2 regions of the Streptomyces sp. NPDC026515 genome follow, and region 2 is predicted to be linked to the other one. Evidence: riboswitches for the same ligand, from Rfam matches in the RefSeq annotation. Region 2 holds a riboswitch; the other holds the start of a gene.
The links. Region 2 has a riboswitch for ZMP and ZTP ahead of ACZ4O3_RS22515 (bifunctional 5,10-methylenetetrahydrofolate dehydrogenase/5,10-methenyltetrahydrofolate cyclohydrolase). Riboswitches for the same ligand answer to the same signal wherever they lie in the genome.

Region 1: another riboswitch for ZMP and ZTP. It lies ahead of ACZ4O3_RS30155 (glycine hydroxymethyltransferase); the one in region 2 lies ahead of ACZ4O3_RS22515 (bifunctional 5,10-methylenetetrahydrofolate dehydrogenase/5,10-methenyltetrahydrofolate cyclohydrolase).

Annotation. Positions count from the first base shown of each region.
Region 1 covers NZ_JBVHQD010000016.1:97,781-108,475, forward strand. The annotation lists gene ACZ4O3_RS30135 (FAD-binding oxidoreductase) at 1-674, shown strand, start outside; gene ACZ4O3_RS30140 (decaprenylphospho-beta-D-erythro-pentofuranosid-2-ulose 2-reductase) at 690-1,445, shown strand; gene ACZ4O3_RS30145 (2'-5' RNA ligase family protein) at 1,453-2,031, opposite strand; gene trpS (tryptophan--tRNA ligase) at 2,240-3,253, opposite strand; gene ACZ4O3_RS30155 (glycine hydroxymethyltransferase) at 3,376-4,872, opposite strand; ZMP/ZTP riboswitch at 4,854-4,943, opposite strand; gene ACZ4O3_RS30160 (hypothetical protein) at 5,350-6,204, shown strand; gene ACZ4O3_RS30165 (DUF2975 domain-containing protein) at 6,299-6,790, shown strand; gene ACZ4O3_RS30170 (helix-turn-helix domain-containing protein) at 6,790-7,038, shown strand; gene pdxR (MocR-like pyridoxine biosynthesis transcription factor PdxR) at 7,059-8,489, opposite strand; gene ACZ4O3_RS30180 (carboxymuconolactone decarboxylase family protein) at 8,536-9,033, shown strand; gene ACZ4O3_RS30185 (chaplin) at 9,118-9,852, opposite strand; gene ACZ4O3_RS30190 (hypothetical protein) at 10,051-10,209, opposite strand; gene ACZ4O3_RS30195 (condensation domain-containing protein) at 10,436-10,695, opposite strand, start outside.
Region 2 covers NZ_JBVHQD010000010.1:178,504-189,198, reverse strand. The annotation lists gene ACZ4O3_RS22560 (pyridoxal phosphate-dependent decarboxylase family protein) at 1-1,222, shown strand, start outside; gene ACZ4O3_RS22555 (SDR family NAD(P)-dependent oxidoreductase) at 1,208-2,026, opposite strand; gene ACZ4O3_RS22550 (hypothetical protein) at 2,076-2,603, shown strand; gene ACZ4O3_RS22545 (MBL fold metallo-hydrolase) at 2,627-3,256, opposite strand; gene ACZ4O3_RS22540 (S-(hydroxymethyl)mycothiol dehydrogenase) at 3,256-4,344, opposite strand; gene ACZ4O3_RS22535 (ABC transporter ATP-binding protein) at 4,543-6,321, shown strand; gene ACZ4O3_RS22530 (hypothetical protein) at 6,405-6,701, opposite strand; gene ACZ4O3_RS22525 (nuclear transport factor 2 family protein) at 6,874-7,239, shown strand; gene ACZ4O3_RS22520 (hypothetical protein) at 7,227-7,394, shown strand; ZMP/ZTP riboswitch at 7,412-7,493, shown strand; gene ACZ4O3_RS22515 (bifunctional 5,10-methylenetetrahydrofolate dehydrogenase/5,10-methenyltetrahydrofolate cyclohydrolase) at 7,520-8,368, shown strand; gene ACZ4O3_RS22510 (CU044_5270 family protein) at 8,369-9,352, opposite strand; gene ACZ4O3_RS22505 (RNA polymerase sigma factor) at 9,345-9,887, opposite strand; gene ctaD (aa3-type cytochrome oxidase subunit I) at 9,993-10,695, shown strand, end outside.

The DNA of each region.
Region 1 (10,695 bases), on a different contig from region 2:
GGCGCGCGGTGCTCACGCGGGGCGACCACGCACCCCTGGAGGCGCTCGGTGAGGGCACACGCGCCGGGCGTGCACCACTCGCCTTCCGCCCCCGTCAGCTTCCGGCCGCCCCCGCCTTCGTCCCCGACGGCCTCCTGGGCCGCACCACCGTCGGTCTCTTCAACGAACTCTGGTACCGCAAGGCGCCACGCGCGCGTACCGGCCAGCTCCAGCGCATCTCGGCGTTCTTCCACCCCCTGGACGGCGTCCCGCACTGGAACCGCGTCTACGGCCGCCGCGGCTTCGTGCAGTACCAGTTCGTCGTCGGATACGGCCAGGAGGACGCCCTGCGCCGGATCGTGGCCCGTATCTCCGAGCGCCGCTGCCCGTCCTTCCTGGCCGTCCTGAAGCGCTTCGGCGACGCCGACCCCGGCTGGCTCTCCTTCCCCGTGCCCGGCTGGACTCTCGCGCTCGACATCCCCGCCGCCCTGACCGGCCTCGGGGCGTTCCTCGACGAACTGGACGAGGAGGTCGCGGCCGCCGGCGGCCGCGTCTACCTCGCCAAGGACGCACGGCTGCGCCCCGACCTGCTCGCCGCGATGTATCCGCGGCTCGCCGACTTCCGCGCGCTGCGCGCGGAGTTGGACCCGCGCGGGGTGTTCGTCTCCGACCTGTCCCGCCGTCTCGGCCTCTAGGAGCTGATCGCTGTCATGAAGGACGCCTTCGGAATGCCCCAGTCCCTGCTCGTGCTCGGCGGGACGTCCGAGATCGCGCTGGCCACCGCGCGCCGGCTGGTCGCCCGGCGCACCCGTGCCGTCTGGCTGGCCGGCCGCCCCTCCCCCGCCCTCGACCAGGCCGCTGAGCAGCTGCGCACCCTCGGCGCCGACGTCCGCACCGTCCCTTTCGACGCGCTCGACCCCGAGTCCCACGACGCCGCCCTCGGCAAGGTCTTCGCCGAGGGCGACATCGACATGGTGCTGCTCGCCTTCGGCGTCCTGGGCGACCAGGCGACCGACGAGCGGGAACCGGTGCAGGCCGTGCGGGTCGCGCAGACCAACTACACGGGCGCCGTCTCGGCCGGCCTGGTCTGTGCGCGGGAGCTGCAGACGCAGGGTCACGGCTCCCTGGTGGTGCTGTCGTCGGTCGCCGGGGAGCGGGCGAGGCGCTCCAACTTCATCTACGGTTCCAGCAAGGCGGGCCTGGACGCGTTCGCCCAGGGCCTGGGCGACGCGCTGCACGGGACCGGCGTCCACGTGATGGTGGTACGGCCGGGGTTCGTGCGGTCGCGGATGACGGCGGGGCTGGCGGAAGCGCCCCTGGCCACGACCCCGGAGGCGGTGGCGACGGCGATCGAGACGGGGCTGCGCAGGCGCTCGGAGGTGGTGTGGGTGCCGGGGGCGCTGCGGGTGGTGATGTCGGCGCTGCGGCACGCGCCGCGGTCGGTGTTCCGGCGCCTGCCGATCTGAGCCGGGGCTACCGGCTGGCGATGGTGCCCCGCTCCGCGTGTCCGGCCTGGGGCGGCACCACGGAGCCGCCGAAGGCGTACTCGTGCAGCTTGCGCCACACACCGTCGCGGCCCTGCTCGTACAGGGCGAACCCGGTGCACGGCCACGCGGCCTCGTACTCCGCGAGCTCGGCGAAGGCCCGGTCCATCGCGGCCTCGTCGATCCCGTGCGCGACGGTCACGTGCGGGTGGTACGGGAACTGCAGCTCGCGGTCGAGCGGGCCGGACGCGTCCCGGACCCGTTGCTGGAGCCATGCGCACTCGTCCGCGCCCTGCACGACCCGGACGTACACCACCGGCGACAGCGGCCGGAAGGTGCCCGTGCCGCACAGCCGCATCGGGAAGGGCCGGCCGGCCGCGGCGACCTCGCTCAGGTGGGCTTGCACGGCGGCCATTGACCCGTCGGGGATCTCCGTGGGCGGCAGCAGCGTGACGTGCGTGGGGATGCCGTGCGCCGCGGCGTCGCCGAAGCCCGCGCGCCGCTCCTGGAGCAGGCTGCCATGAGGCTCCGGGACCGCGATCGACACGCCGATCGTTACGGTCCCCACGTCATCTCCTGTCGGTCGTGGTGGCCGGGCATGTGTCGGGTTCGTACCCGGCCGCCCGGCTATCGACTGTACGACCACGGCCGCCTTCCGGGCAGCCGTGGCCGAAGTGATGTGCAGCGCTCCCGTGCGCTCCCCGGAGCGCCCCGAGCGCCCCCGGCGCCCCGTTCGGCACCGGCGGCGCCCCGCTCGGTACCGGCCGCGGACCGGGTCAGTGCTTGGCGGGCAGGAAGCCCACCCGCTCGTACGCCTGGGCCAGGGTCTCCGCGGCCACCGCGCGGGCCTTCTCCGCGCCCTTGGCGAGGATCGAGTCGAGCGTCTCGGAGTCGTCCAGGTACTGCTGGGTGCGCTCCCGGAACGGGGTCACGAAGTCGACCATGACGTCGGCGAGGTCCGTCTTGAGCGCGCCGTACATCTTGCCCTCGTACTCCCGCTCCAGCTCGGCGATCGGCTTGCCGGTGAGGGTGGAGTAGATGGTGAGCAGGTTGGAGACGCCCGGCTTGTGCTCGGCGTCGTAGCGGATCACGGTGTCCGTGTCGGTGACCGCGCTCTTGACCTTCTTCGCCGTCGCCTTCGGCTCGTCGAGGAGGTTGATGAGGCCCTTCGGCGTGGACGCCGACTTGCTCATCTTGATCGCCGGGTCCTGGAGGTCGTAGATCTTCGCCGTCTCCCTGAGGATGTACGGCTTCGGGATGGTGAAGGTCTCGCCGAAGCGGCCGTTGAACCGCTCGGCGAGGTCACGGGTGAGCTCGACGTGCTGGCGCTGGTCCTCGCCGACGGGCACCTCGTTGGCCTGGTAGAGCAGGATGTCGGCGACCTGGAGGATCGGGTACGTGAAGAGACCGACGCTGGCGCGGTCCGCGCCCTGCCTGGCCGCCTTGTCCTTGAACTGGGTCATCCGGCTGGCCTCGCCGAAGCCGGTCAGGCAGTTCATCACCCACGCGAGCTGGGCGTGTTCCGGGACGTGGCTCTGCACGAAGAGGGTGCAGCGGTCCGGGTCCAGGCCGGCCGCGAGCAGCTGGGCCGCGGCGAGCCGGGTGTTGGCGCGCAGGTCGGCGGGGTCCTGCGGGACCGTGATCGCGTGCAGGTCGACCACCATGTAGAAGGCGTCGTGAGACTCCTGGAGCGCCACCCACTGGCGGACGGCGCCCAGGTAGTTGCCGAGGTGGAACGAGCCGGCGGTGGGCTGGATGCCGGAGAGCACGCGGGGTCGATCAGAAGCCATGCTCACCATTCTCTCAGAGGGCGAGGGCGGGAATGGCCCGGCGGTGGGGGCGGTTCCGGAGCGCGGCGAGTGCGGGTCGCATGTCGTTGCTCGCGCAGTTCCCCGCACCCCTGCGGGGCGCTTCAGCCCAGGTCGATCTCCGGGTACAGCGGGAAGCCCGCGACCAGGTCCGTCGCCCGCTGGGCGATCTCCGTCGAGACCTTCTCGTCGAGGACGTGCGAGGCCTTGGACGGGGCGCCGGACTTCGTCGTACCCGGCTCCGTCGCCGTCAGGACGCGGTCGATCAGGGCGGCGACCTCGTCCATCTCGGCCGTGCCGAGGCCACGCGTGGTCAGCGCCGGGGTGCCGATCCGGATGCCGGAGGTGTACCAGGCGCCGTTCGGGTCGGCCGGGATCGCGTTGCGGTTGGTGACGATGCCGGAGTCGAGCAGGGCCGACTCGGCCTGGCGGCCGGTGAGGCCGTACGACGACTCGACGTCGATCAGGTTGAGGTGGTTGTCCGTGCCGCCGGTCACCAGCGTGGCGCCCCGGCGCATCAGGCCGTCGGCCAGCGCGCGGGAGTTGTCGACGATCCGCCGGGCGTAGTCCTGGAAGGAGGGCTGCCGGGCCTCGGCCAGGGCGACGGCCTTGGCGGCCATGACGTGCGGGAGCGGGCCGCCGAGGACCATCGGGCAGCCGCGGTCGACCTGGTCCTTCAGGGAGTCGTCGCACAGGACCATGCCGCCGCGCGGGCCGCGCAGCGACTTGTGGGTGGTGGTGGTGACGATCTGGGCGTGCGGGACCGGGTCGAAGTCGCCGGTCAGGACCTTGCCGGCGACCAGGCCCGCGAAGTGCGCCATGTCGACCATCAGGGTCGCGCCGACCTCGTCGGCGATCTCCCGCATGATCCGGAAGTTCACCAGCCGGGGGTACGCGGAGTAGCCGGCCACCAGGATCAGCGGCTTGAAGTCCCGGGCCTGTGCGCGCAGCGCGTCGTAGTCGATCAGGCCGGTCGCCGGGTCGGTGCCGTAGGAGCGCTGGTCGAACATCTTGCCGGAGATGTTCGGGCGGAAGCCGTGGGTGAGGTGGCCGCCGGCGTCCAGGGACATGCCGAGCATCCGCTGGTTGCCGAAGGCCTGCCGCAGCTCGGCCCAGTCGGCCTCGGAGAGGTCGTTGACCTGGCGGGCGCCGGTCTTCGCCAGGAAGGGGACCTCGACGCGGTCGGCGAGGACCGCCCAGAAGGCGACCAGGTTGGCGTCGATGCCGGAGTGCGGCTGGACGTAGGCGTGCCGGGCGCCGAACAGCTCACGGGCGTGCTCGGCGGCGAGCGCCTCGACGGTGTCGACGTTGCGGCAGCCGGCGTAGAAGCGGCGGCCGACGGTGCCCTCGGCGTACTTGTCGCTGAACCAGTTGCCCATCGCGAGCAGGGTCGCCGGGGAGGCGTAGTTCTCGGAGGCGATCAGCTTGAGCATCTCGCGCTGGTCGTGGACCTCCTGGCCGATGGCGTCGGCCACCCGCGGTTCGACCGCGCGGATCACGTCGAGGGCCGCGCGGAACGCGGTGGACTCGGTGGAGAGGGGCTCGGACATTCGGGACCTCCGGACATGGCGTTCGGCGTTCACGGTTCGGCCCAGGCGCACGGCACTCGATCGGTCGCGGGCCGCTCCCCGATGGTCCGTCCCATCCCAGCGCGCCAGTCACGGCCCGCTGGTCACACTACCGGGCACACCGGGCCCGGGGGCCGTGGCGTCCACCAGTCGGGCAGGGGCAGAGGCAGCAGGGGGACAACCTCGCCGCGTTCTCCGCAGTCGCCGTGACCACTGCGGAAGTCCTCGTCGCCGGCGGCATTCCACGGCCGTGGGACCACCTTGATCAGTCTCTCGACCGATCACGGGGCACGGGCGGACTTCGGGTCGTACACGCCCGGTTTCGAGATCGTGCCGTACGGCGGCCCGCCGGCCATGCGGCTGCAGGCGGGCGTGGACGCGTGGCCGGCCCCCGCGGATCACGGATCCCGGGACCCGCCGCATCCTCCCCCGCCGCCCTCCTGCGCCCTCCTGCCTGGCGCCGCCGCGCCGCCCGTCCGCCTCCCCTACAGTCCCTCTGTGCTCTTTGGAATGGTGTGCGCTCTCGCCGCCGCGCTCTGCTTCGGCACCGCGACGGTCCTGCAGGCGATGGCCGCGCGGGCGGCCGGTGACGGCGCGGGCGGGGAGGCCGCGCTGCTGCTGCGGGCCGTCCGGCAGTGGCGGTACGTCGCCGGACTCGGGCTGGACGGGCTGGGGTTCGTCTTCCAGATCCTGGCCCTGCGCTCGCTCCCCATCTACGCGGTGAGCGCGGCACTGGCGTCCAGCCTCGCGGTGACCGCGGTGGTCGCGGCCAGGCTGCTGCGGGTGCGGCTGAGCGGGCTGGAGTGGGGCGCGGTGGGGGTCGTGTGCGCGGGGCTCGCGATGCTCGGGCTGGCGTCGGGGCCGGAGGGCGACCGGGCCGGATCGGACGCGCTGGCGTACGCGATGCTCGCGACCGCGGTGGGGGTGCTGCTGCTCGGGCTCGCCGGCGGGCGGCTGTCGGGGCGGTGGCGGGCGCTGCTGCTGGGCCTCGGGGCGGGGTTCGGGTTCGGGGTGGTGGAGGTGTCGGTGCGGCTCATCGACACCCTCTGGCCGGGTGGGCTGCTCACCGACCCGGCCGCCTACGCGCTGCTCGTCGGCGGCGGCGGCGCCTTTTTGCTGCTGACCTCGGCTCTGCAGCGCGGCTCGGTGACCACGGCGACGGCGGGGATGGTGATCGGGGAGACGATCGGCCCGGCGGCCATCGGCGTGGTGTGGCTCGGGGACCGCACCCGCGAGGGGCTGGCCTGGCTCGGGGTGCTCGGCTTCACCGTGGCCGTCGCGGGGGCACTGGCGCTGGCCCGGTTCGGGGAGGCGCCAAAGACGCCGGGGACGGCGGAGACGACGGAGACGGCCGAGGAGGACTGAGACCCCCGGCTCGTCGCTCCGCACCCTGCCCACCCCTTGCCTCACCTATCGAAAATCGATAGATTCCCATCGTAACTCGATGAGAGGACTGGTCGTGGGGAAGCTGACAGTGCGTGCGTTGCGCGCCGTGCTCGCGGTGGTGCTCGCGGGCACCGTGTTCGTCCAGGCGGGAATGGTGTGGGTGCTGGTCAGCGGGAGCGACCCGGAGGACGGCTCGCTCCCGTTGACCGCGTTCCGCGTGATCACGGTCCTGGGCATGGCGTCGGTCCAGGTCGCCCTGGTCAGCGTGTGGCGGCTGGTGACGATGGTGCGACGCGGAACCGTGTTCTCCCACGCCGCCTTCCGCTACGTGGACAGGGTGATCGGCGCGATCGTGGCGGTCGCCCTGCTGTGGTTCGCGGTCACGGCCGTCAACGCGCCGGGCCAGCGGGACGACCCCGGCGTCAGCGTCGTCATGGGCGGGATCGGCCTGGCCGTCCTGGGGGTCGCGCTCATCGTGCTCGTGCTGCGCATGCTGCTCGCCCAGGCCGTCGCGCGCGATGTCGAAGCGACGCAGATGCAGGCCGAGTTGGACGAGGTGATCTGATGCCGATCGCCGTCGACATCGACGTGATGCTGGCCCGGCGGAAGATGTCCGTGGGAGAACTCGCGGACCGGGTCGGGATCACGCCCGCCAACCTGGCGGTCCTCAAGAACGGCCGTGCCAAGGCGGTACGGTTCACGACACTCGCCGCACTCTGCGAGGTGCTCGAATGCCAGCCGGGCGACCTGCTGCGCTGGGAGGCGGAGGCAGCCCAGGAAGCCGAGGAGGCCGAGGAGGCCGCCGCCGGATGAGGTCGGTCCGGGGAGGGGATTCACTCGGCGCCGGTGACGGCGGGGTCCGACAGCACCGTGCACAGGATGTCCAGCGCTCCCGACCAGGCGTGGTCGGCGGGGGTGCCGTAGCCGAGGACGAGGGCGTCCAGGGGCGCGGTGACCGCGTCGGGGTGGCGGTGGCGCGGGGCGAGGCCGTCGAGGGCGAGTCCGTGCGCGGCGGCGGCCCGGATCACCCGGTGCCGGGTGCCCGGCGGGAGCCGCAGCAGCATGTGCAGACCGGCCGCGATGCCGGTGACCCGGATCTCGGGGGCGCGTTCCGCGAGGGCCGCGACCAGGGCGTCCCGGCGCCGCCGGTAGCGGGAGCGGGACGCACGGACGTGCCGGTCATAGGCACCTGAGGTGATGAACTCGGCGAGGGTCAGCTGGTCCGGCGCCCCCAAGGTGTCCACGCCGCCCTTGACCGCCGTCACCTCCTGGGCGACGCCCGGCGGCAGCACCATCCAGGCCAGCCGCAGTCCGGGCGCCAGGGACTTGCTGGCCGTGCCCAGGTAGACGACCTCATCGGGGGCGAGGCCCTGGAGGGCGCCGACGGGACGGCGGTCGTAACGGAACTCGCCGTCGTAGTCGTCCTCCAGGACCAGGCCGCCGCTGCGCCGGGCCCAGTCCACGACGGCCGCCCGCCGGTCGTGGTGCAGCGGCACGCCCATCGGGAACTGGTGGGCGGGGGTCAGCAGCACCGCGGCCGAGCCCCGGGGCAGTTGCCCGGTGTCCGTACCGAGTCCGTCGAAGGGCAGCGGGCGGGTGCGCAGTCCGGCCGCCGTCAGCAGCCGCCAGTGCTCGTCGAGGCCGTACGACTCCACGGCGACCGTGTCGGCGCCACGAGCCCGCAGCAGCCGGCCGAGCAGGCTCAGGCCGTGCGCGAACCCGGCGCAGATCACGATGCGTTCCGGGTCGGCGCGCACCCCCCGGGCACGGGCGAGGTAGGCGGCGAGCGCGGTGCGCAGTTCGACGCGGCCACGCGGATCGCCGTAGCCGAAGGCCTCGTGGGGAGCGGCGGTGAGGGCGCGGCGGGCCGCCTTGAGCCATTCGGCGCGCGGGAAGGCGGAGACGTCGGGGTGGCCGGCGCGCAGGTCGTAGGCGGGGCGGTGCGCGGTCGTCCCGGGGACGGGCGTCGCTCCGTGCCGACCGGCCGGCGACGCCGTCGGCTCCCTGGTCGCGACCCGGGTGCCGGAGCCCTGGCGGGCGGTGAGCCAGCCTTCGGCGACCAGGTCGGCGTAGGCGTCGGCGACGGTGTTGCGGGCGATGCCCAGGTCGGCCGCGAGGGACCGGGAGGAGGGCAGCCGGGTGCCGGGGAGCAGCCGGCCACCGCGGACCGCTTCACGCAGGGCGTCGGTCAGGCCTCGGCGCAGGCTCGGACCGGCCGGTTCCAGATGGAGGTCGATCCCCAAAGTGGCCCATGTTCTCCCCATGGAAATGGACCATACTCCTGGGCTGCCTGACTCCTAGGGTCGAGATATGACCACAGAACACCCGACTGAGTACGCACCTGAACACACCCCCCGTCTGCCCTGGTCGGAGCTGGTGCCCGAGGTCTTCAAGGCGATGGTCCGGCTGGACACCGCCGCCCGGGAGGGCCTCGACCCGAAGCTTCTGGAACTGGTGAAGATCCGGGCCTCGCAGCTCAACCGCTGCGCGCTCTGCGTGGACATGCACAGCAAGGACGCTCTGGCGCAGGGCGAGAGCGTCGAGCGGATCATTCAGCTCAGCGCCTGGGACGAGTCCGAGCACTTCTACACCGAGAAGGAGCTGGCGGCGCTGGGGCTGACGGAGGCGGTGACCGTCCTCACGGACGGTTTCGTGCCGGACGCCGTGTACGAGCGCGCCGCCAAGCACTTCGAGGAGGCGGAGCTGGCGCAGCTGATCGCCGCGATCACGGTGATCAACGCCTGGAACCGGTTCGGGGTGGCCTGCCGTCTGGTGCCGGGTCACTACACGCCTGGGCAGCACGCGTAGGCAGGTCGGGCGACCGTCCGGACCGGCGCCTCGGCGGCGGTCCGGGAGATCGCCGCCGGGCTCCGCCGCGCGGGGCGGCCGGAATCACCGCACGTGATGCACCGTCCCCGGGCGGAAGCGCCGGTACAGCAGCACTCCGGCCGCCAGCGACGCCAGGCTCGCCGCGGCCGGCGCCCACGGGTTGCCCGTTCCGGTGTGCGCGAGCGTGCCGGCCGTCTGGTGGTGGACGACGGGGGCGGGCGGCTCGGGTGCCGGGTGCGCCTTGACCGGGGACGACGGCTGGTGGCGCACGGGAGGCGTGGACGGCGTCGGCGTACCCGGCACGTTCGGCGTACCCGGCACGTTCGGCGTACCCGGCACGTTCGGCGTACCCGGCACGTTCGGCGTACCCGGCACGTTCGGCGTACCGCCGGTCTGGTTGCCGAACACGGGATTGCCGACACCCACCGCGTTCACGCTGTTGCCGACGACGTTCACGGGGGCGTCGACCGGAAGCTGGATGGTGTTGCCGGAGAGAACGCCCGGCGAGTCGTGGGCGGTGCCCACAGCCGTCGCTCCGTCCTTGTCCGTGGACTTGCCGCCCTCGTTGGCGCAGCGGTTGCCCATCGCGGGGTTGAGGATCCCGACCACGTCGACGGTGTTGCCGCACAGGTTGACCGGGATGTTCACCGGCAACTGGATGTCGTTGCCGGACAACACGCCGGGCGAGCCCGCCGCGGATCCGTCCGCGGCGGAGTCGGCCCACGCGGGGCCCGCGACCGCCATCGCACCAGACGCGACGGCGAAGGCGATCACACTGTTCCGGGTAGCCCGTTTCATGGGTCCCTGTCCTTCCAGACACGTCGCGGGCGTTCACCCGCGATCGGTGAAATACAAAAAACGAGAGAAGTACTGGCTTTCGTACCGGCATCGGGACGGTACGAGGTGCCGGGCCGACGCCCCGCCGGCGTCCGGCGCCACGGTTCGCTTCGCGAAGCGGTTGCGCGCACGGCGGCGGAGCACATGACCGGCGGTTCGTCAGAGCGCCTGGTTGTTGCAGCCCATGTCCGAACCGAGGTGGTTCCGCTGCGCGCCCGGGTCGCCCTCGCCGTTCAGCAAGTTGCCCGCCACACCGGTGAGCGCGTCGACACTGCCGGGCATGGCGCCCACGAGGACTGCCTTCTGGAACGTGCGCACGGGTTCTCCATTGGTCGACGCAGGCCACCGGCCGCCGCCATGAGCACGACCTTCTGAAGCTTGCGCATGAAAACCTCGGTTCTTTTCGTGCACATCGAGCACATCGAGCACATCAAGACCAATCGCCTAGCGTGACCACGCAAACACTAGCAGTAGCAGACCGCGAGTTTTTGCTCTCCGTATTCCGTCGCCGATACCAATACGGTCGTATCAGAGGGAAGTTGGGTCAGCGGAATTCCGGCTGCGCGGCCACCAGGTGGTCGCTCGCCGGGACGGAGGCGATCAAGTCCCGTAGTCTTTCGGCATATCGCCGCACGTTCTTGTAGGCGATTTCGGTGTCCGGGTAACGGCAGGCGAACCACAGCCCCTCGTGCAGTCGGCTCACCCAGGCACACACCTGGTCGCCGTACGACACCCGGATCAGCGCGTACGTCTTCTGCTCGGCCCAGTCGGACGAGCCGGGGGTGAGGCGGGCGTCCGTGTACG
Region 2 (10,695 bases):
GGCCCGGTTCACCGAGCGGTGGGCGCCGGGTCTCTCCGCCTCGGCCGGCCCACGCTACCTCGGTTTCGTCACCGGCGGTGTGACGCCCGCCTCCCTGAGCGGCGACTGGCTGACCTCGGCGTACGACCAGAACGCGGCCGGGGCCCTCGGCTCCTGGGGTACCGCCCTGGAGCGCGAGACCGTGGCCTGGCTGGCCGAACTCTTCGGGCTCGGCGAGGCGCACGGCGGGGCGTTCGTGACCGGCGCCACGATGTCCAACACGGTCGGTCTGGCGGTCGCCCGGCAGTGGCTCGGCGAGCGGCTCGGGGTGGACGTCTCCCGGGCGGGTTCGGCCGCTCTCGGCCCGGTCGACGTGCTCTCCGGCAGCCCGCACTCCAGTGTCGGCAAGGCACTGTCGGTGCTCGGCATCGGGCGGGACCGGCTGCGGCCGGTCCCGCTGCTGCCCGGCAACCGGGAGGCGGTGGACGTGAGCGCGCTGGACGCGGCGCTGGCCGCGCTGGACGGGCGGCCGGCGATCGTCGTCGCCAACGCCGGCACGGTGAACACCGTCGACTTCGACGACCTGCGGGCGATCGCCGCGCTCAGGGAGCGGTACGACTTCTGGCTGCACGTCGACGCCGCGTTCGGCGCCTTCGCCGCCCTCTCCCCCGCCCACGCCCCGCTCGTCGCCGGTCTGGACGCGGCCGACTCGGTCTGCGTGGACCTGCACAAGTGGCTCAACGTCCCCTACGACGCGGCCGTGCAGTTCACCCGCCGCCGCGACCTCCAGGTGGCCGTCTTCCACAACGAGTCCCCCTATCTGGGGCCGCCCACCGGCGATCCGGACTTCCTGCACCTGACCCCGGAGACCTCCCGCCGGCTGCGGGCGCTGCCTGCCTGGTTCTCCCTGACGGCGTACGGCCGTGCCGGACACCGCGAGATCGTCGAGCGCAACGTCACCGAGGCCCGCCGCCTCGGGGAGGGCGTCGACGCCCTCCCGGCCCTGCGCCTGCTCGCCCCGGTCCGGCTCAACGTGGTCTGTTTCACCCTCGCCGAGGACCCCACGCAGGAGCGGGTGGACGCCCTGGCCCGGGCGCTGGCCTCGTCCGGGGAGACGTTCCTCACCCCGACGGTGTACGGCGGGGTGCCGGCACTGCGGGCGGCGTTCAGCAACTGGCGGACCACCGAGGACGACACCCGGCGGGTACTGGCCGCGGTCACGGCGGCGTCAGCCGCTCTGTGAGGCGTGCCGGATCTCCCGGTGCGGCCGCAGCGCCGCGTGGAAACCGCCGTGGACGGCGGTGAGACCGCCGTCGACGCGGAGCGTGGTGCCGGTGATCCAGGCGGCGTCACGGGAGGCGAGGAAGGCGACGGCGGCGGCGACGTCCGCCGGCTCGCCGACCCGGCCGAGAGGGTAGAGCGGCGTGAGGGCGTCGAGTTCGTCCTCCCGGTCCGCCCACGCCGAGGTGCGGACCGTACCCGGCTCCACCAGGTTCACCCGGACCCCGCGCGCGGCCGCGTGCCCGGCGAGGGTGCGGGTCAGCGAGCCGAGGCCGGCCTTGGCGGCGCTGTAGGCGTGATTGCCGAAGTCGGCCCCGGCGTTGACGGAGCCGATGCTGACGACGGCGCCGCGACCCGAGGCGGCCAGGTGCGGCAGGGCGGCCCGGCAGCAGCGGTACACGCCGGTGAGGGTGATGTCGAGGTCGAGATCCCAGCCGTCTTCCGGCTGGTCCTCGAAGAGCGGCACGTCCGGGGTGCAGTGCGCGGCGCAGTTCACCAGCACGTCGAGTCCGCCGAAGGCGGCGGCCGCACGCTCGACGGCGCCCCTCACGGAGTCCCGGTCGGCCACGTCGCAGCCGAACGCCTCGACCGCCAGACCCTGTTCGCGCAACGCGGCGGCCGTCAGCTCCGCCTCGGCCAGGTCCCGGTCGGCCGCCAGCACCCGTGCGCCCTCCTCGGCCAGCCGCCGGGCCACGGCCGCGCCGATGCCGCGGGCCGCGCCCGTGACGAGAACCCCGTGTCCCGCAAAGCGATTGAGTCCGGTCATGGCACGACCGTACGGGCCGAAGGATCAACAGGACAGATAGCGTGCGGGCATGTCCGCGTTCTTGCAGCAACTCCCGGCTCTGCTGGGCGTCGTGATCGGCGCCCTCGGTTCGTATCTCGCGGTGGTACGGGGTGATCGGGTGCGGTTCCGGCGCGAGCAGGAGGCGCGCTGGGACGAGCGCCGGCTGACCGTGTACGCGCAGTGGGCGCAGGCGTTGAAGAGGACCGTCTCCGTCGACTACCGGGTGGCCGCCCATCTGGGCAACGACCCCCATCCCCGCCCGCTCTCCCCGCAGGAGGCCGAACCCCTGCTTGCCGAAGCCCAGTCGGCCCGTGATCCGCACGGCGAGAAGCTCATCATGCTGGGCAGCCCGGCGGTGGTCGCCAAGGGACAGGAGTGGGTGCTCGCGGTGATGGCGATGGAACGGTTCCTGCGGGAGGAGCGGCGGGATCCCGAGGCGTGGCGGATCCTGCTGGAACGGCAGCGCGACGGCCGGGACGACTTCTACGCGGCCGTCCGCGAGGACCTGGCGCTGCCGCCCGGTCACCCGGGACGCCTGCCGCTGGCGGAGGCCTGACGGCCTCCGCCGCTTTCCTCGCGTCAGTGGCCGCGGGCGATCCACTCCGCCAGGTGGGGAGCCTCGGCGCCGATGGTGGTCGAATCGCCGTGTCCGGGCAGGACCTTCGTCTCCGGCGGGAGGGTGAGCAGTTTGTCCCGGATGGAGTCGATGATCGTCGGGAAGTGGGAGTAGGACCGCCCGGTCGCGCCCGGGCCGCCGTGGAAGAGGGTGTCACCGGTGAAGACGGTGGCGAGGCCCGGCTCGTACAGGCAGACGGCGCCGGGGGCGTGGCCGGGCGTGTGCAGCACGGTCAGATCGGCGCCGGCCGCCTCGATGACCAGCCCGTCGGAGAGGTGGTTGTCGGGGTCGCGGTCGGGGTGGGTGAGCTTCCACAGCGGCAGGTCGTCGGGGTGCAGCCAGATCTTGGCGCCGGTCAGGTCCGCGAGGGCGGGCGCGGCGGAGATGTGGTCGTTGTGCGCGTGGGTGCACACGATCGCCTTCAGGACCCGGTCCTCGACGGCTTCGGCGATGGCCTCGGCGTCGTGGGCCGCGTCGATGACGATCACCTCACGTTCGTCGCCGATGATCCAGACGTTGTTCTCGACGTCCCAGGAGCCGCCGTCGAGGGTGAACTGCCCGGCGGTGACGACGCGTTCGATCCGGGTGGTCATCAGAGCACCACCACCGAACGCAGCACGTCGCCCTGGTGCATCCGGTCGAACGCCTTCTCCACCTCGTCGAGCCGGATGGTCTCCGTGACGAAGGCGTCCAGCGGCAGCCGGCCCTGCAGGTGCAGGTCGATCAGCATGGGGAAGTCCCGGCTGGGCAGGCAGTCGCCGTACCAGCTGGACTTGAGCGCGCCGCCGCGGCCGAAGACGTCCAGGAGCGGCAGTTCGAGCTTCATCTCGGGGGTCGGTACGCCGACCAGGACGACCGTCCCGGCGAGGTCGCGGGCGTAGAAGGCCTGCCGGTAGGTCTCGGGGCGGCCGACCGCCTCGATGACGACGTCGGCGCCGAAGCCGCCGGTCAGCTCGCGGATCGCCTCGACGGGATCGTTGGTCCGCGAGTTGACCGTGTGCGTGGCGCCCAGGGTGCGCGCGGTCTCGAGCTTCCGGTCGTCGATGTCGACGGCGATGATCTTCGCGGCGCCCGCCAGCTTCGACCCGGCGATCGCGGCGTCACCGACCCCGCCGCAGCCGATCACGGCGACCGAGTCGCCGCGGCCGACGCTGCCCGTGTTGATCGCGGCACCGATGCCGGCCATCACCCCGCAGCCGAGCAGGCCGGCCACCGCCGGGGAGACGGCCGGGTCGACCTTGGTGCACTGTCCGGCGGCGACCAGCGTCTTCTCGGCGAAGGCTCCGATGCCGAGCGCCGGGGACAGTTCCTGCCCGGTCGAGGCGAGGGTCATCTTCTGCTTCGCGTTGTGGGTGTTGAAGCAGTACCAGGGACGGCCGCGCAGACAGGCCCTGCACTGGCCGCACACCGCACGCCAGTTGAGGATCACGAAGTCTCCGGGCGCCACGTCCGTGACACCCTCGCCGACCGACTCCACGACACCGGCGGCCTCGTGGCCGAGCAGGAACGGGAACTCGTCGTTGATCCCGCCCTGTTTGTAGTGCAGGTCGGTGTGACAGACCCCGCAGGCCTGTACCTGTACGACGGCTTCGCCCGGCCCGGGGTCCGGCACCACGATCGTCTCGACCCGCACCGGCTCGTCCTTGCCCGGTGCGATCACGCCGCGTACTTCCTGCGCCATGGACCTGACCCTTTCGTCGCTCTGCTGACGTGCCTGTATTCCGACCCTACGCGTGACCGCTCGGTAACGGCACGGAGCACGTCGATCATCACGGATCTTTCCCGCCGGTCAGCCGACCGGTGGGGCCCTGAGCCCCACGGTGGCCGATGTGCCCGACGTAGCCTGGGGGCGCCGCCCACCGCCCGGACGAGGAGCACCGTGACCACCGCAGACGCTGTTTCGCCGGGACGGACCGGAGACCGGACGGGTCCGTCCCCGTTCCGGCTGCTCCTCTCCTATGCACGGCCGCACCGCTGGGCCCTGTCGGCCGGTGCGGTGCTCTCGCTGCTGACGGGGGCGACCGGGCTGCTGCTGCCGCTGGTGGCGCGGGGACTGATCGAGGACCTGTCCCACGACCGCTCCGTCTCCGGGAGGTTGCTCGCGATGGCGGGCCTGGTCGTCACCAACACCGTGGTGGGCGCCCTGGGTTCGTACGTGCTGCGGCGCACCGCCGAGTCGGTGGTGCTGGGGGCACGGCGCACCCTGTCGTCGTACCTGCTGCGGCTGCGGATCACCGCCGTGGACCGCACCGAACCCGGGGATCTGATGGCGCGGATCACCTCGGACACCACCCTGCTGCGCGAGGTCACCACGGACTCACTCGTCGCGCTCGGCACCGGCGGGCTCACCCTGGTCGCCACGGTGGTGATGATGGGGGTGGTCGACCCGGTACTGCTGGGCGTCACGCTCGCGGTGATCGCCGGGGCGGGCACGGTCCTCGGCATGATCGTGCCGCGTATCAACCGGGCCGGCCGGCGGGCGCAGGACGCGGTCGGGGTGATGGGAGCCTCACTGGAGCGGGTACTGGGCGCGCTGCGCACCGTGAAGGCGTCGGGCGCCGAGCACCGCGAGGAACGGGTGCTGCACGAGGCCGCCGAGGAGTCCTGGCGGCAGAGCGTGCGGGCCGCCAAGTGGGCGGCCGTGGCGGGCAACACCGCGGGGCTCGCGATGCAACTGGCGTTCATCACGGTGCTGGCGGTGGGCGGGGCACGGGTGGCGACCGGTGCCATCGGCATCGGCACGCTGGTGGCGTTCCTGCTCTACGTCTTCTACCTGATGTCACCGATCCAGCAGGTCGTCGGCGCCGTCACGCAGTACCAGACCGGCGCCGGCGCGCTCGCCCGGATCCAGGAGGCGCTGCGACTGCCCGCCGAACCGCCGTCCGCGCCCGCCGAGTTGCCGGCCCCCGGCGCCGAGCCGGCCGCCGTCACCTTCACCGCCGTACGGTTCCGCTACGCCGACGACCTGCCGTACGTGCACCACGGCGTCAGCTTCGAGGTACCCGCCCGGGGCATGACGGCGTTCGTCGGTCCGTCCGGAGCGGGGAAGACCACCGTCTTCTCGCTGATCGAGCGCTTCTACGACCCGGAGTCCGGCACGATCACCCTCGACGGCCGTCCGCTCGCCGACTGGGAACTCCCCCTGCTGCGCTCGGCCATCGGATACGTCGAGCAGGACGCGCCCGTCCTGTCCGGATCGTTGCGGGACAATCTGCTCCTCGGCAATCCGCTGGCCGGCGAGGACACGGTGGCACGGGTCCTGAAGACGACCCGGCTGGACCACCTGGTGGCGCGGCTGCCGCAGGGCCTCGCGACACTGGTCGGGCACCGCGGGACCAAGCTGTCCGGCGGCGAGCGGCAACGGATCGCGATCGCCCGGGCGTTGCTGCGCCGGCCCCGGCTGCTGCTGCTGGACGAGGCGACCTCGCAGCTGGACGCGGTGAACGAGGCGGCCCTGCGGGACACCGTCGCCGACGTGGCACGGTCGACCACCGTGCTGGTGGTCGCGCACCGCCTGTCGACGGTGACGACGGCCGACCGGATCGTCGTGATGGACGCGGGCCGGGTCCGCGCGGTGGGCACGCACCGGGAGCTGGTGGCGGCGGACCCGCTGTACGCGGAACTGGCGGCGACGCAGTTCCTGTCCGCCGCGGACTGAGGCCGCGGTGGCCGGCCACCGGTCACCGCGTACGACGAAGGGCCGCCCCCGGTGCGGAACGGCCCTCGGGGTGCGGTCCGGGGTCAGGACTCGATGGCCGGCACCAGTCCCGTGGCCGGCGCGGCCATGTCGGTGAGCTGGTGCAGTTCGCCCAGCTTCTGGAGCCCGTTCAGTCCCTGCACCTGCTCCGAGATCCTGGGGATCTCGTCCTGGTGCTCGGCCGGGATGCCGATGCGGGAGACCGAGTCGAGCACGCCGAGCACGGTGGGGTTCCCGGAGTGCGGCGCGCTCGCGTCGGCCGCGTTCGCCAGCGGGGCGGCGAGGCCGGTGACCCCGACGGCGAGGCCGACGGCGGCGACGATACGTCGTGTGGAGATCATGTCTCCAGCAACGGGCTGGGCGCCCGGCCGGTCACGGGCAGCCGGTCCCCCTCACCCGTCAGGCGGAGTGCCCGGCCTGCGCTTGCCGAGCCCGGCGGGGCGGAGGAGGCTCGAAGCAGGGGCCGTCGCGGCCTGCTCCGCATCGGGCCGCGGGCTCCCGCAGGAGGTCACCATGGGCACCGCGACAGGCCCCACGTTCGACACCGACACGCTGCGCCGGGCGATAGAGGGAAACACGGGGAACACCCTGCTGGCGCTCTACACGGACGACGCGGAGATCCGCATCGTCGACCGCACCGACCAGCCCAGCCACCCCAGGGTCCTGCACGGCCGCCGGGACATAGCCGCCCTGCTGGACGACGTCTACAGCCGGGACATGACCCACAGGCTGGACCAGTGCATCGTGCAGGGTGACCGGGCCGCCTACAGCGAGTCCTGCGAGTACGCGGACGGCGTCCGGGTGCTCGCCGAATCGATGGTCACGCTGCGTGATGGCAAGATCGCCGAACAGATCACGATCCAGGCATGGGACGAGTAGCCGCCAGGGCCGCGAGGGTCCAGGTCAGCGCCCGGCTGACCTGGACCTTCTCGGCGCGGGCCGGACTGGGGCACAGCCGCCGAGCCCGGCCGGGCGGGTCCGTCGTCCTGCTGCGCACGCTCCTGCGGGCGGCGCACCGCCGTGGGAAACGCTGAGCGCCTCGGCTACTCTGGGCGCGGGCCGTGACTGGCGCTGAGGTGGAGCACCACCGTGGAGCGGCCCGCACTGTCGAGCCGTGCGCCTGGGCGATCAAGGTCTGACCAGCTCAGGAGTGTGCCGCATGACCCATGCCTCTCTCATGGACGGAACCGCCGTCGCCCGCCGGATCGTCGAGCAGACCGCGCAGCGGGCCGCCGAGTTCACCGCGCGCACCGGCACCACGCCGTGCCTGGCGACCGTGCTGGTCGGCGAGGACCCGGCCTCCGTCACCTACGTCCGGATGAAGCAGAACCGCAGCCGCAAGGCCGGTATCGCCTCCCGGCACGTGGCGCTGCCCGCCACCACGACCACCGCGGAACTCGTCGCCACCCTGCGGGAGTTGTCGGCCGATCCGGCGGTGCACGGCATCCTGCTCCAGCACCCGGTCGGCGAACACATCGACGAGCGGGCCGCGTTCGAGGCGATCGCGCCGGAGAAGGACGTGGACGGCGTGACCTTCGCGTCGTTCGCGACGATGAGCTTCGGCCTGCCGGGCTTCGTCTCCTGCACGCCCGGCGGCATCCTGCGCCTGCTCGACGCGTACGACGTCGACCCGGCCGGGAAGCGGGCGGTGGTCGTCGGCCGCAGCGCGATCCTGGGCAAGCCGGCCGGCATGCTGCTGCTCGCCCGCGACGCCACCGTCACCTACTGTCACTCCCGCACCCGGGACCTGTCGGCGGCGGTACGGGAGGCGGACATCGTGGTCGCCGCCGTCGGCCGCCCCGGGCTGATCCGGGGCCAGGACATCAAGCCGGGCGCCGTCGTGCTCGACGCCGGCTACAACGCGGGCAACGTGGGTGACGTCGACTTCGACACCGCCGTCGAGCGGGCCTCGCTGATCACGCCGGTGCCGGGCGGCGTCGGCCCGATGACCATCGCCGTACTGCTGGAGCAGACCGTCACCGCCGCCGCCCGGCAGCTCGGGGGGTGATCAGCGCATCCAGGCGCTGTATTCCATGACGTCACCGGCCCGTACGCCGTACTCGGGATCGTCCCGGGTGAACGTGGTCTCCAGGCCGAGTACGGCACCGGTGCCCGGATCCAGGATCAGCATCCGCCGGGCGCCCGAGCCCTCGTCGTGGACGTACGCCTGCCCGGTGCGGCCGAGCCGGTCGGTGACCTGGCCGGCCGGGCGCAGGCCCTGGGCGTCGGCGAGGAGTTCGGCGAGGGCGGCCGACTCCCGGGCGCCGAGCGTCCAGTTGTCGAGCAGCTCGTGGGTGGCGTCCAGGAGCTCGGAGGTCGTGAGGGTGCGGGTGTGGCCGTAGACCAGCTCGATGAGGTAGGCGCGCAGCTCCGCCGGGTCGTGCGGGGGTGTGCCGAGCGGCGGCCCGTCGCCCCACATCGGGGGGAAGGTGCGCCGGCTGAGCACGTGGCCGTCCCCGACCAGCCGTGACCGGTCGCCGTCGTCGGTGAGGACCGGGCGGCCGGGGTGGGACGGGTCGGTCGCCACGACCACTTCGGTGTGACTGCCGTCCGCCGCCCATCGCTCCACCCGCTCCTCGGGCAGGGTGACCGGCGGCCTGCCGTCGCTCATGCCGAGGCTCCAGGACTGCACGTGAGTGCCCTGGCGCAGGGCCGGGGAACCGTCCTGGGCCGCCACGGCGGCCAGTTCCGCGACCTCGGCGAGCGGTACCGGCACCGAGTGGACGCGGACGGCCAGCGGCCGGGGCGCGGCGACCGCGGGCGTGCCGGCCGGACCGCCCACCAGCACGGTCACCACGGTGACGACGGCGACGAGGGCCGCGGCGAGCGACCACGCCAGTCGGGGCCTGGTCCGGCGCCGGGGACGCGGGGTCTCGTGCAGCAACCGGGCGAGGTGCCGTTCGGCGGTGTGGTCCAGGGGACCGTCGCCGAAGTGGGGGCCCGCGGCGGGTACCGGGTCGGCGGCGCGCAGCAGGTGGAGTTCGTCAGCCATGGCGGTGTTCCTCGGTAAGAGCGTCGACGGCAGGGGGCCGCAGTCGGTCGATCTCGGCTCTGAGCCGGCGACGGGCCCGGTGCAGCCGCATCGCGGCCGCCCGGCTGCCGCAGCCCAGGGCGACCGCGACCTCGTCCACGCCGAGTTCCTCCCACGCGGTCAGCCGCAGCACCTCCTGGTCGGCCGGGGAGAGCCGGCCCAGCGCCTCGTGCACCCAGGAGCCGGGCCGTTCGCTGTCCGGACCGGCCACGGTGTGGCGTCCGTGGGCGGTCTCGTCGTTGCCCAGCCGGTCCAGCAGCCGGCGCCTGCGCCCGTAGCCGCGTACCGCGTTGGCGAGGCAGTTGCGTGCCACGCCGTACAGCCAGGGCAGCGGGGTCGCCGGGAGGTCTGCGCGGCGCCGCCAGGCCACCGTGAACACCTCCGCCACCACTTCCTCCACCTCGCCGGTCCGCCCGTCCAGTCGCCGCGCGACATAGCGGCTGACCGCCCAGTAGTGCTCGCGATAGGCAGCGGCGAAGATCTCGTCGTTGCTCATGTTCGGTTCTTGTCCGGCACCTTTCCGATCGTCACACCTCTTTCCGTGACGCTCGTCGCATCCCTCGAGTGTGACCGGTGCGCTCCGCCCGGACACAGGCGGGGTATGAGGAACCTCAAGTGGCTCACGACCACGGATCACAAGACGATCGGCACGCTGTACCTGGTCACAGCGTTCTCGTTCTTCTGCGTCGGTGGCGTGATGGCCCTGTTCATGCGCGCGGAGCTGGCCAGGCCGGGCCTGCAGATCATGTCGAACGAGCAGTTCAACCAGGCGTTCACGATGCACGGAACGATCATGCTGCTGATGTTCGCGACCCCGTTGTTCGCGGGCTTCGCGAACTGGATCATGCCGCTGCAGATCGGTGCTCCGGACGTCGCCTTCCCGCGGCTGAACATGTTCGCCTACTGGCTGTACCTGTTCGGCTCCACCATCGCGGTGGGCGGCTTCCTCACCCCGCAGGGCGCCGCCGACTTCGGCTGGTTCGCCTACGCCCCGCTCTCGGACGCGGTGCGCACCCCGGGCATCGGCGCCGACATGTGGATCATGGGTCTGGCCTTCTCCGGCTTCGGCACCATCCTCGGCGCGGTCAACTTCATCACCACGATCATCTGCATGCGCGCCCCCGGCATGACCATGTTCCGCATGCCGATCTTCGTGTGGAACGTGCTGCTGACCGCGGTCCTGGTCCTGCTCGCCTTCCCCGTCCTCGCCGCCGCGCTGTTCGCGCTGGAGGCGGACCGGAAGTTCGGGGCACACGTCTTCGACGCGGCGAACGGCGGAGCCTTGCTCTGGCAGCACCTCTTCT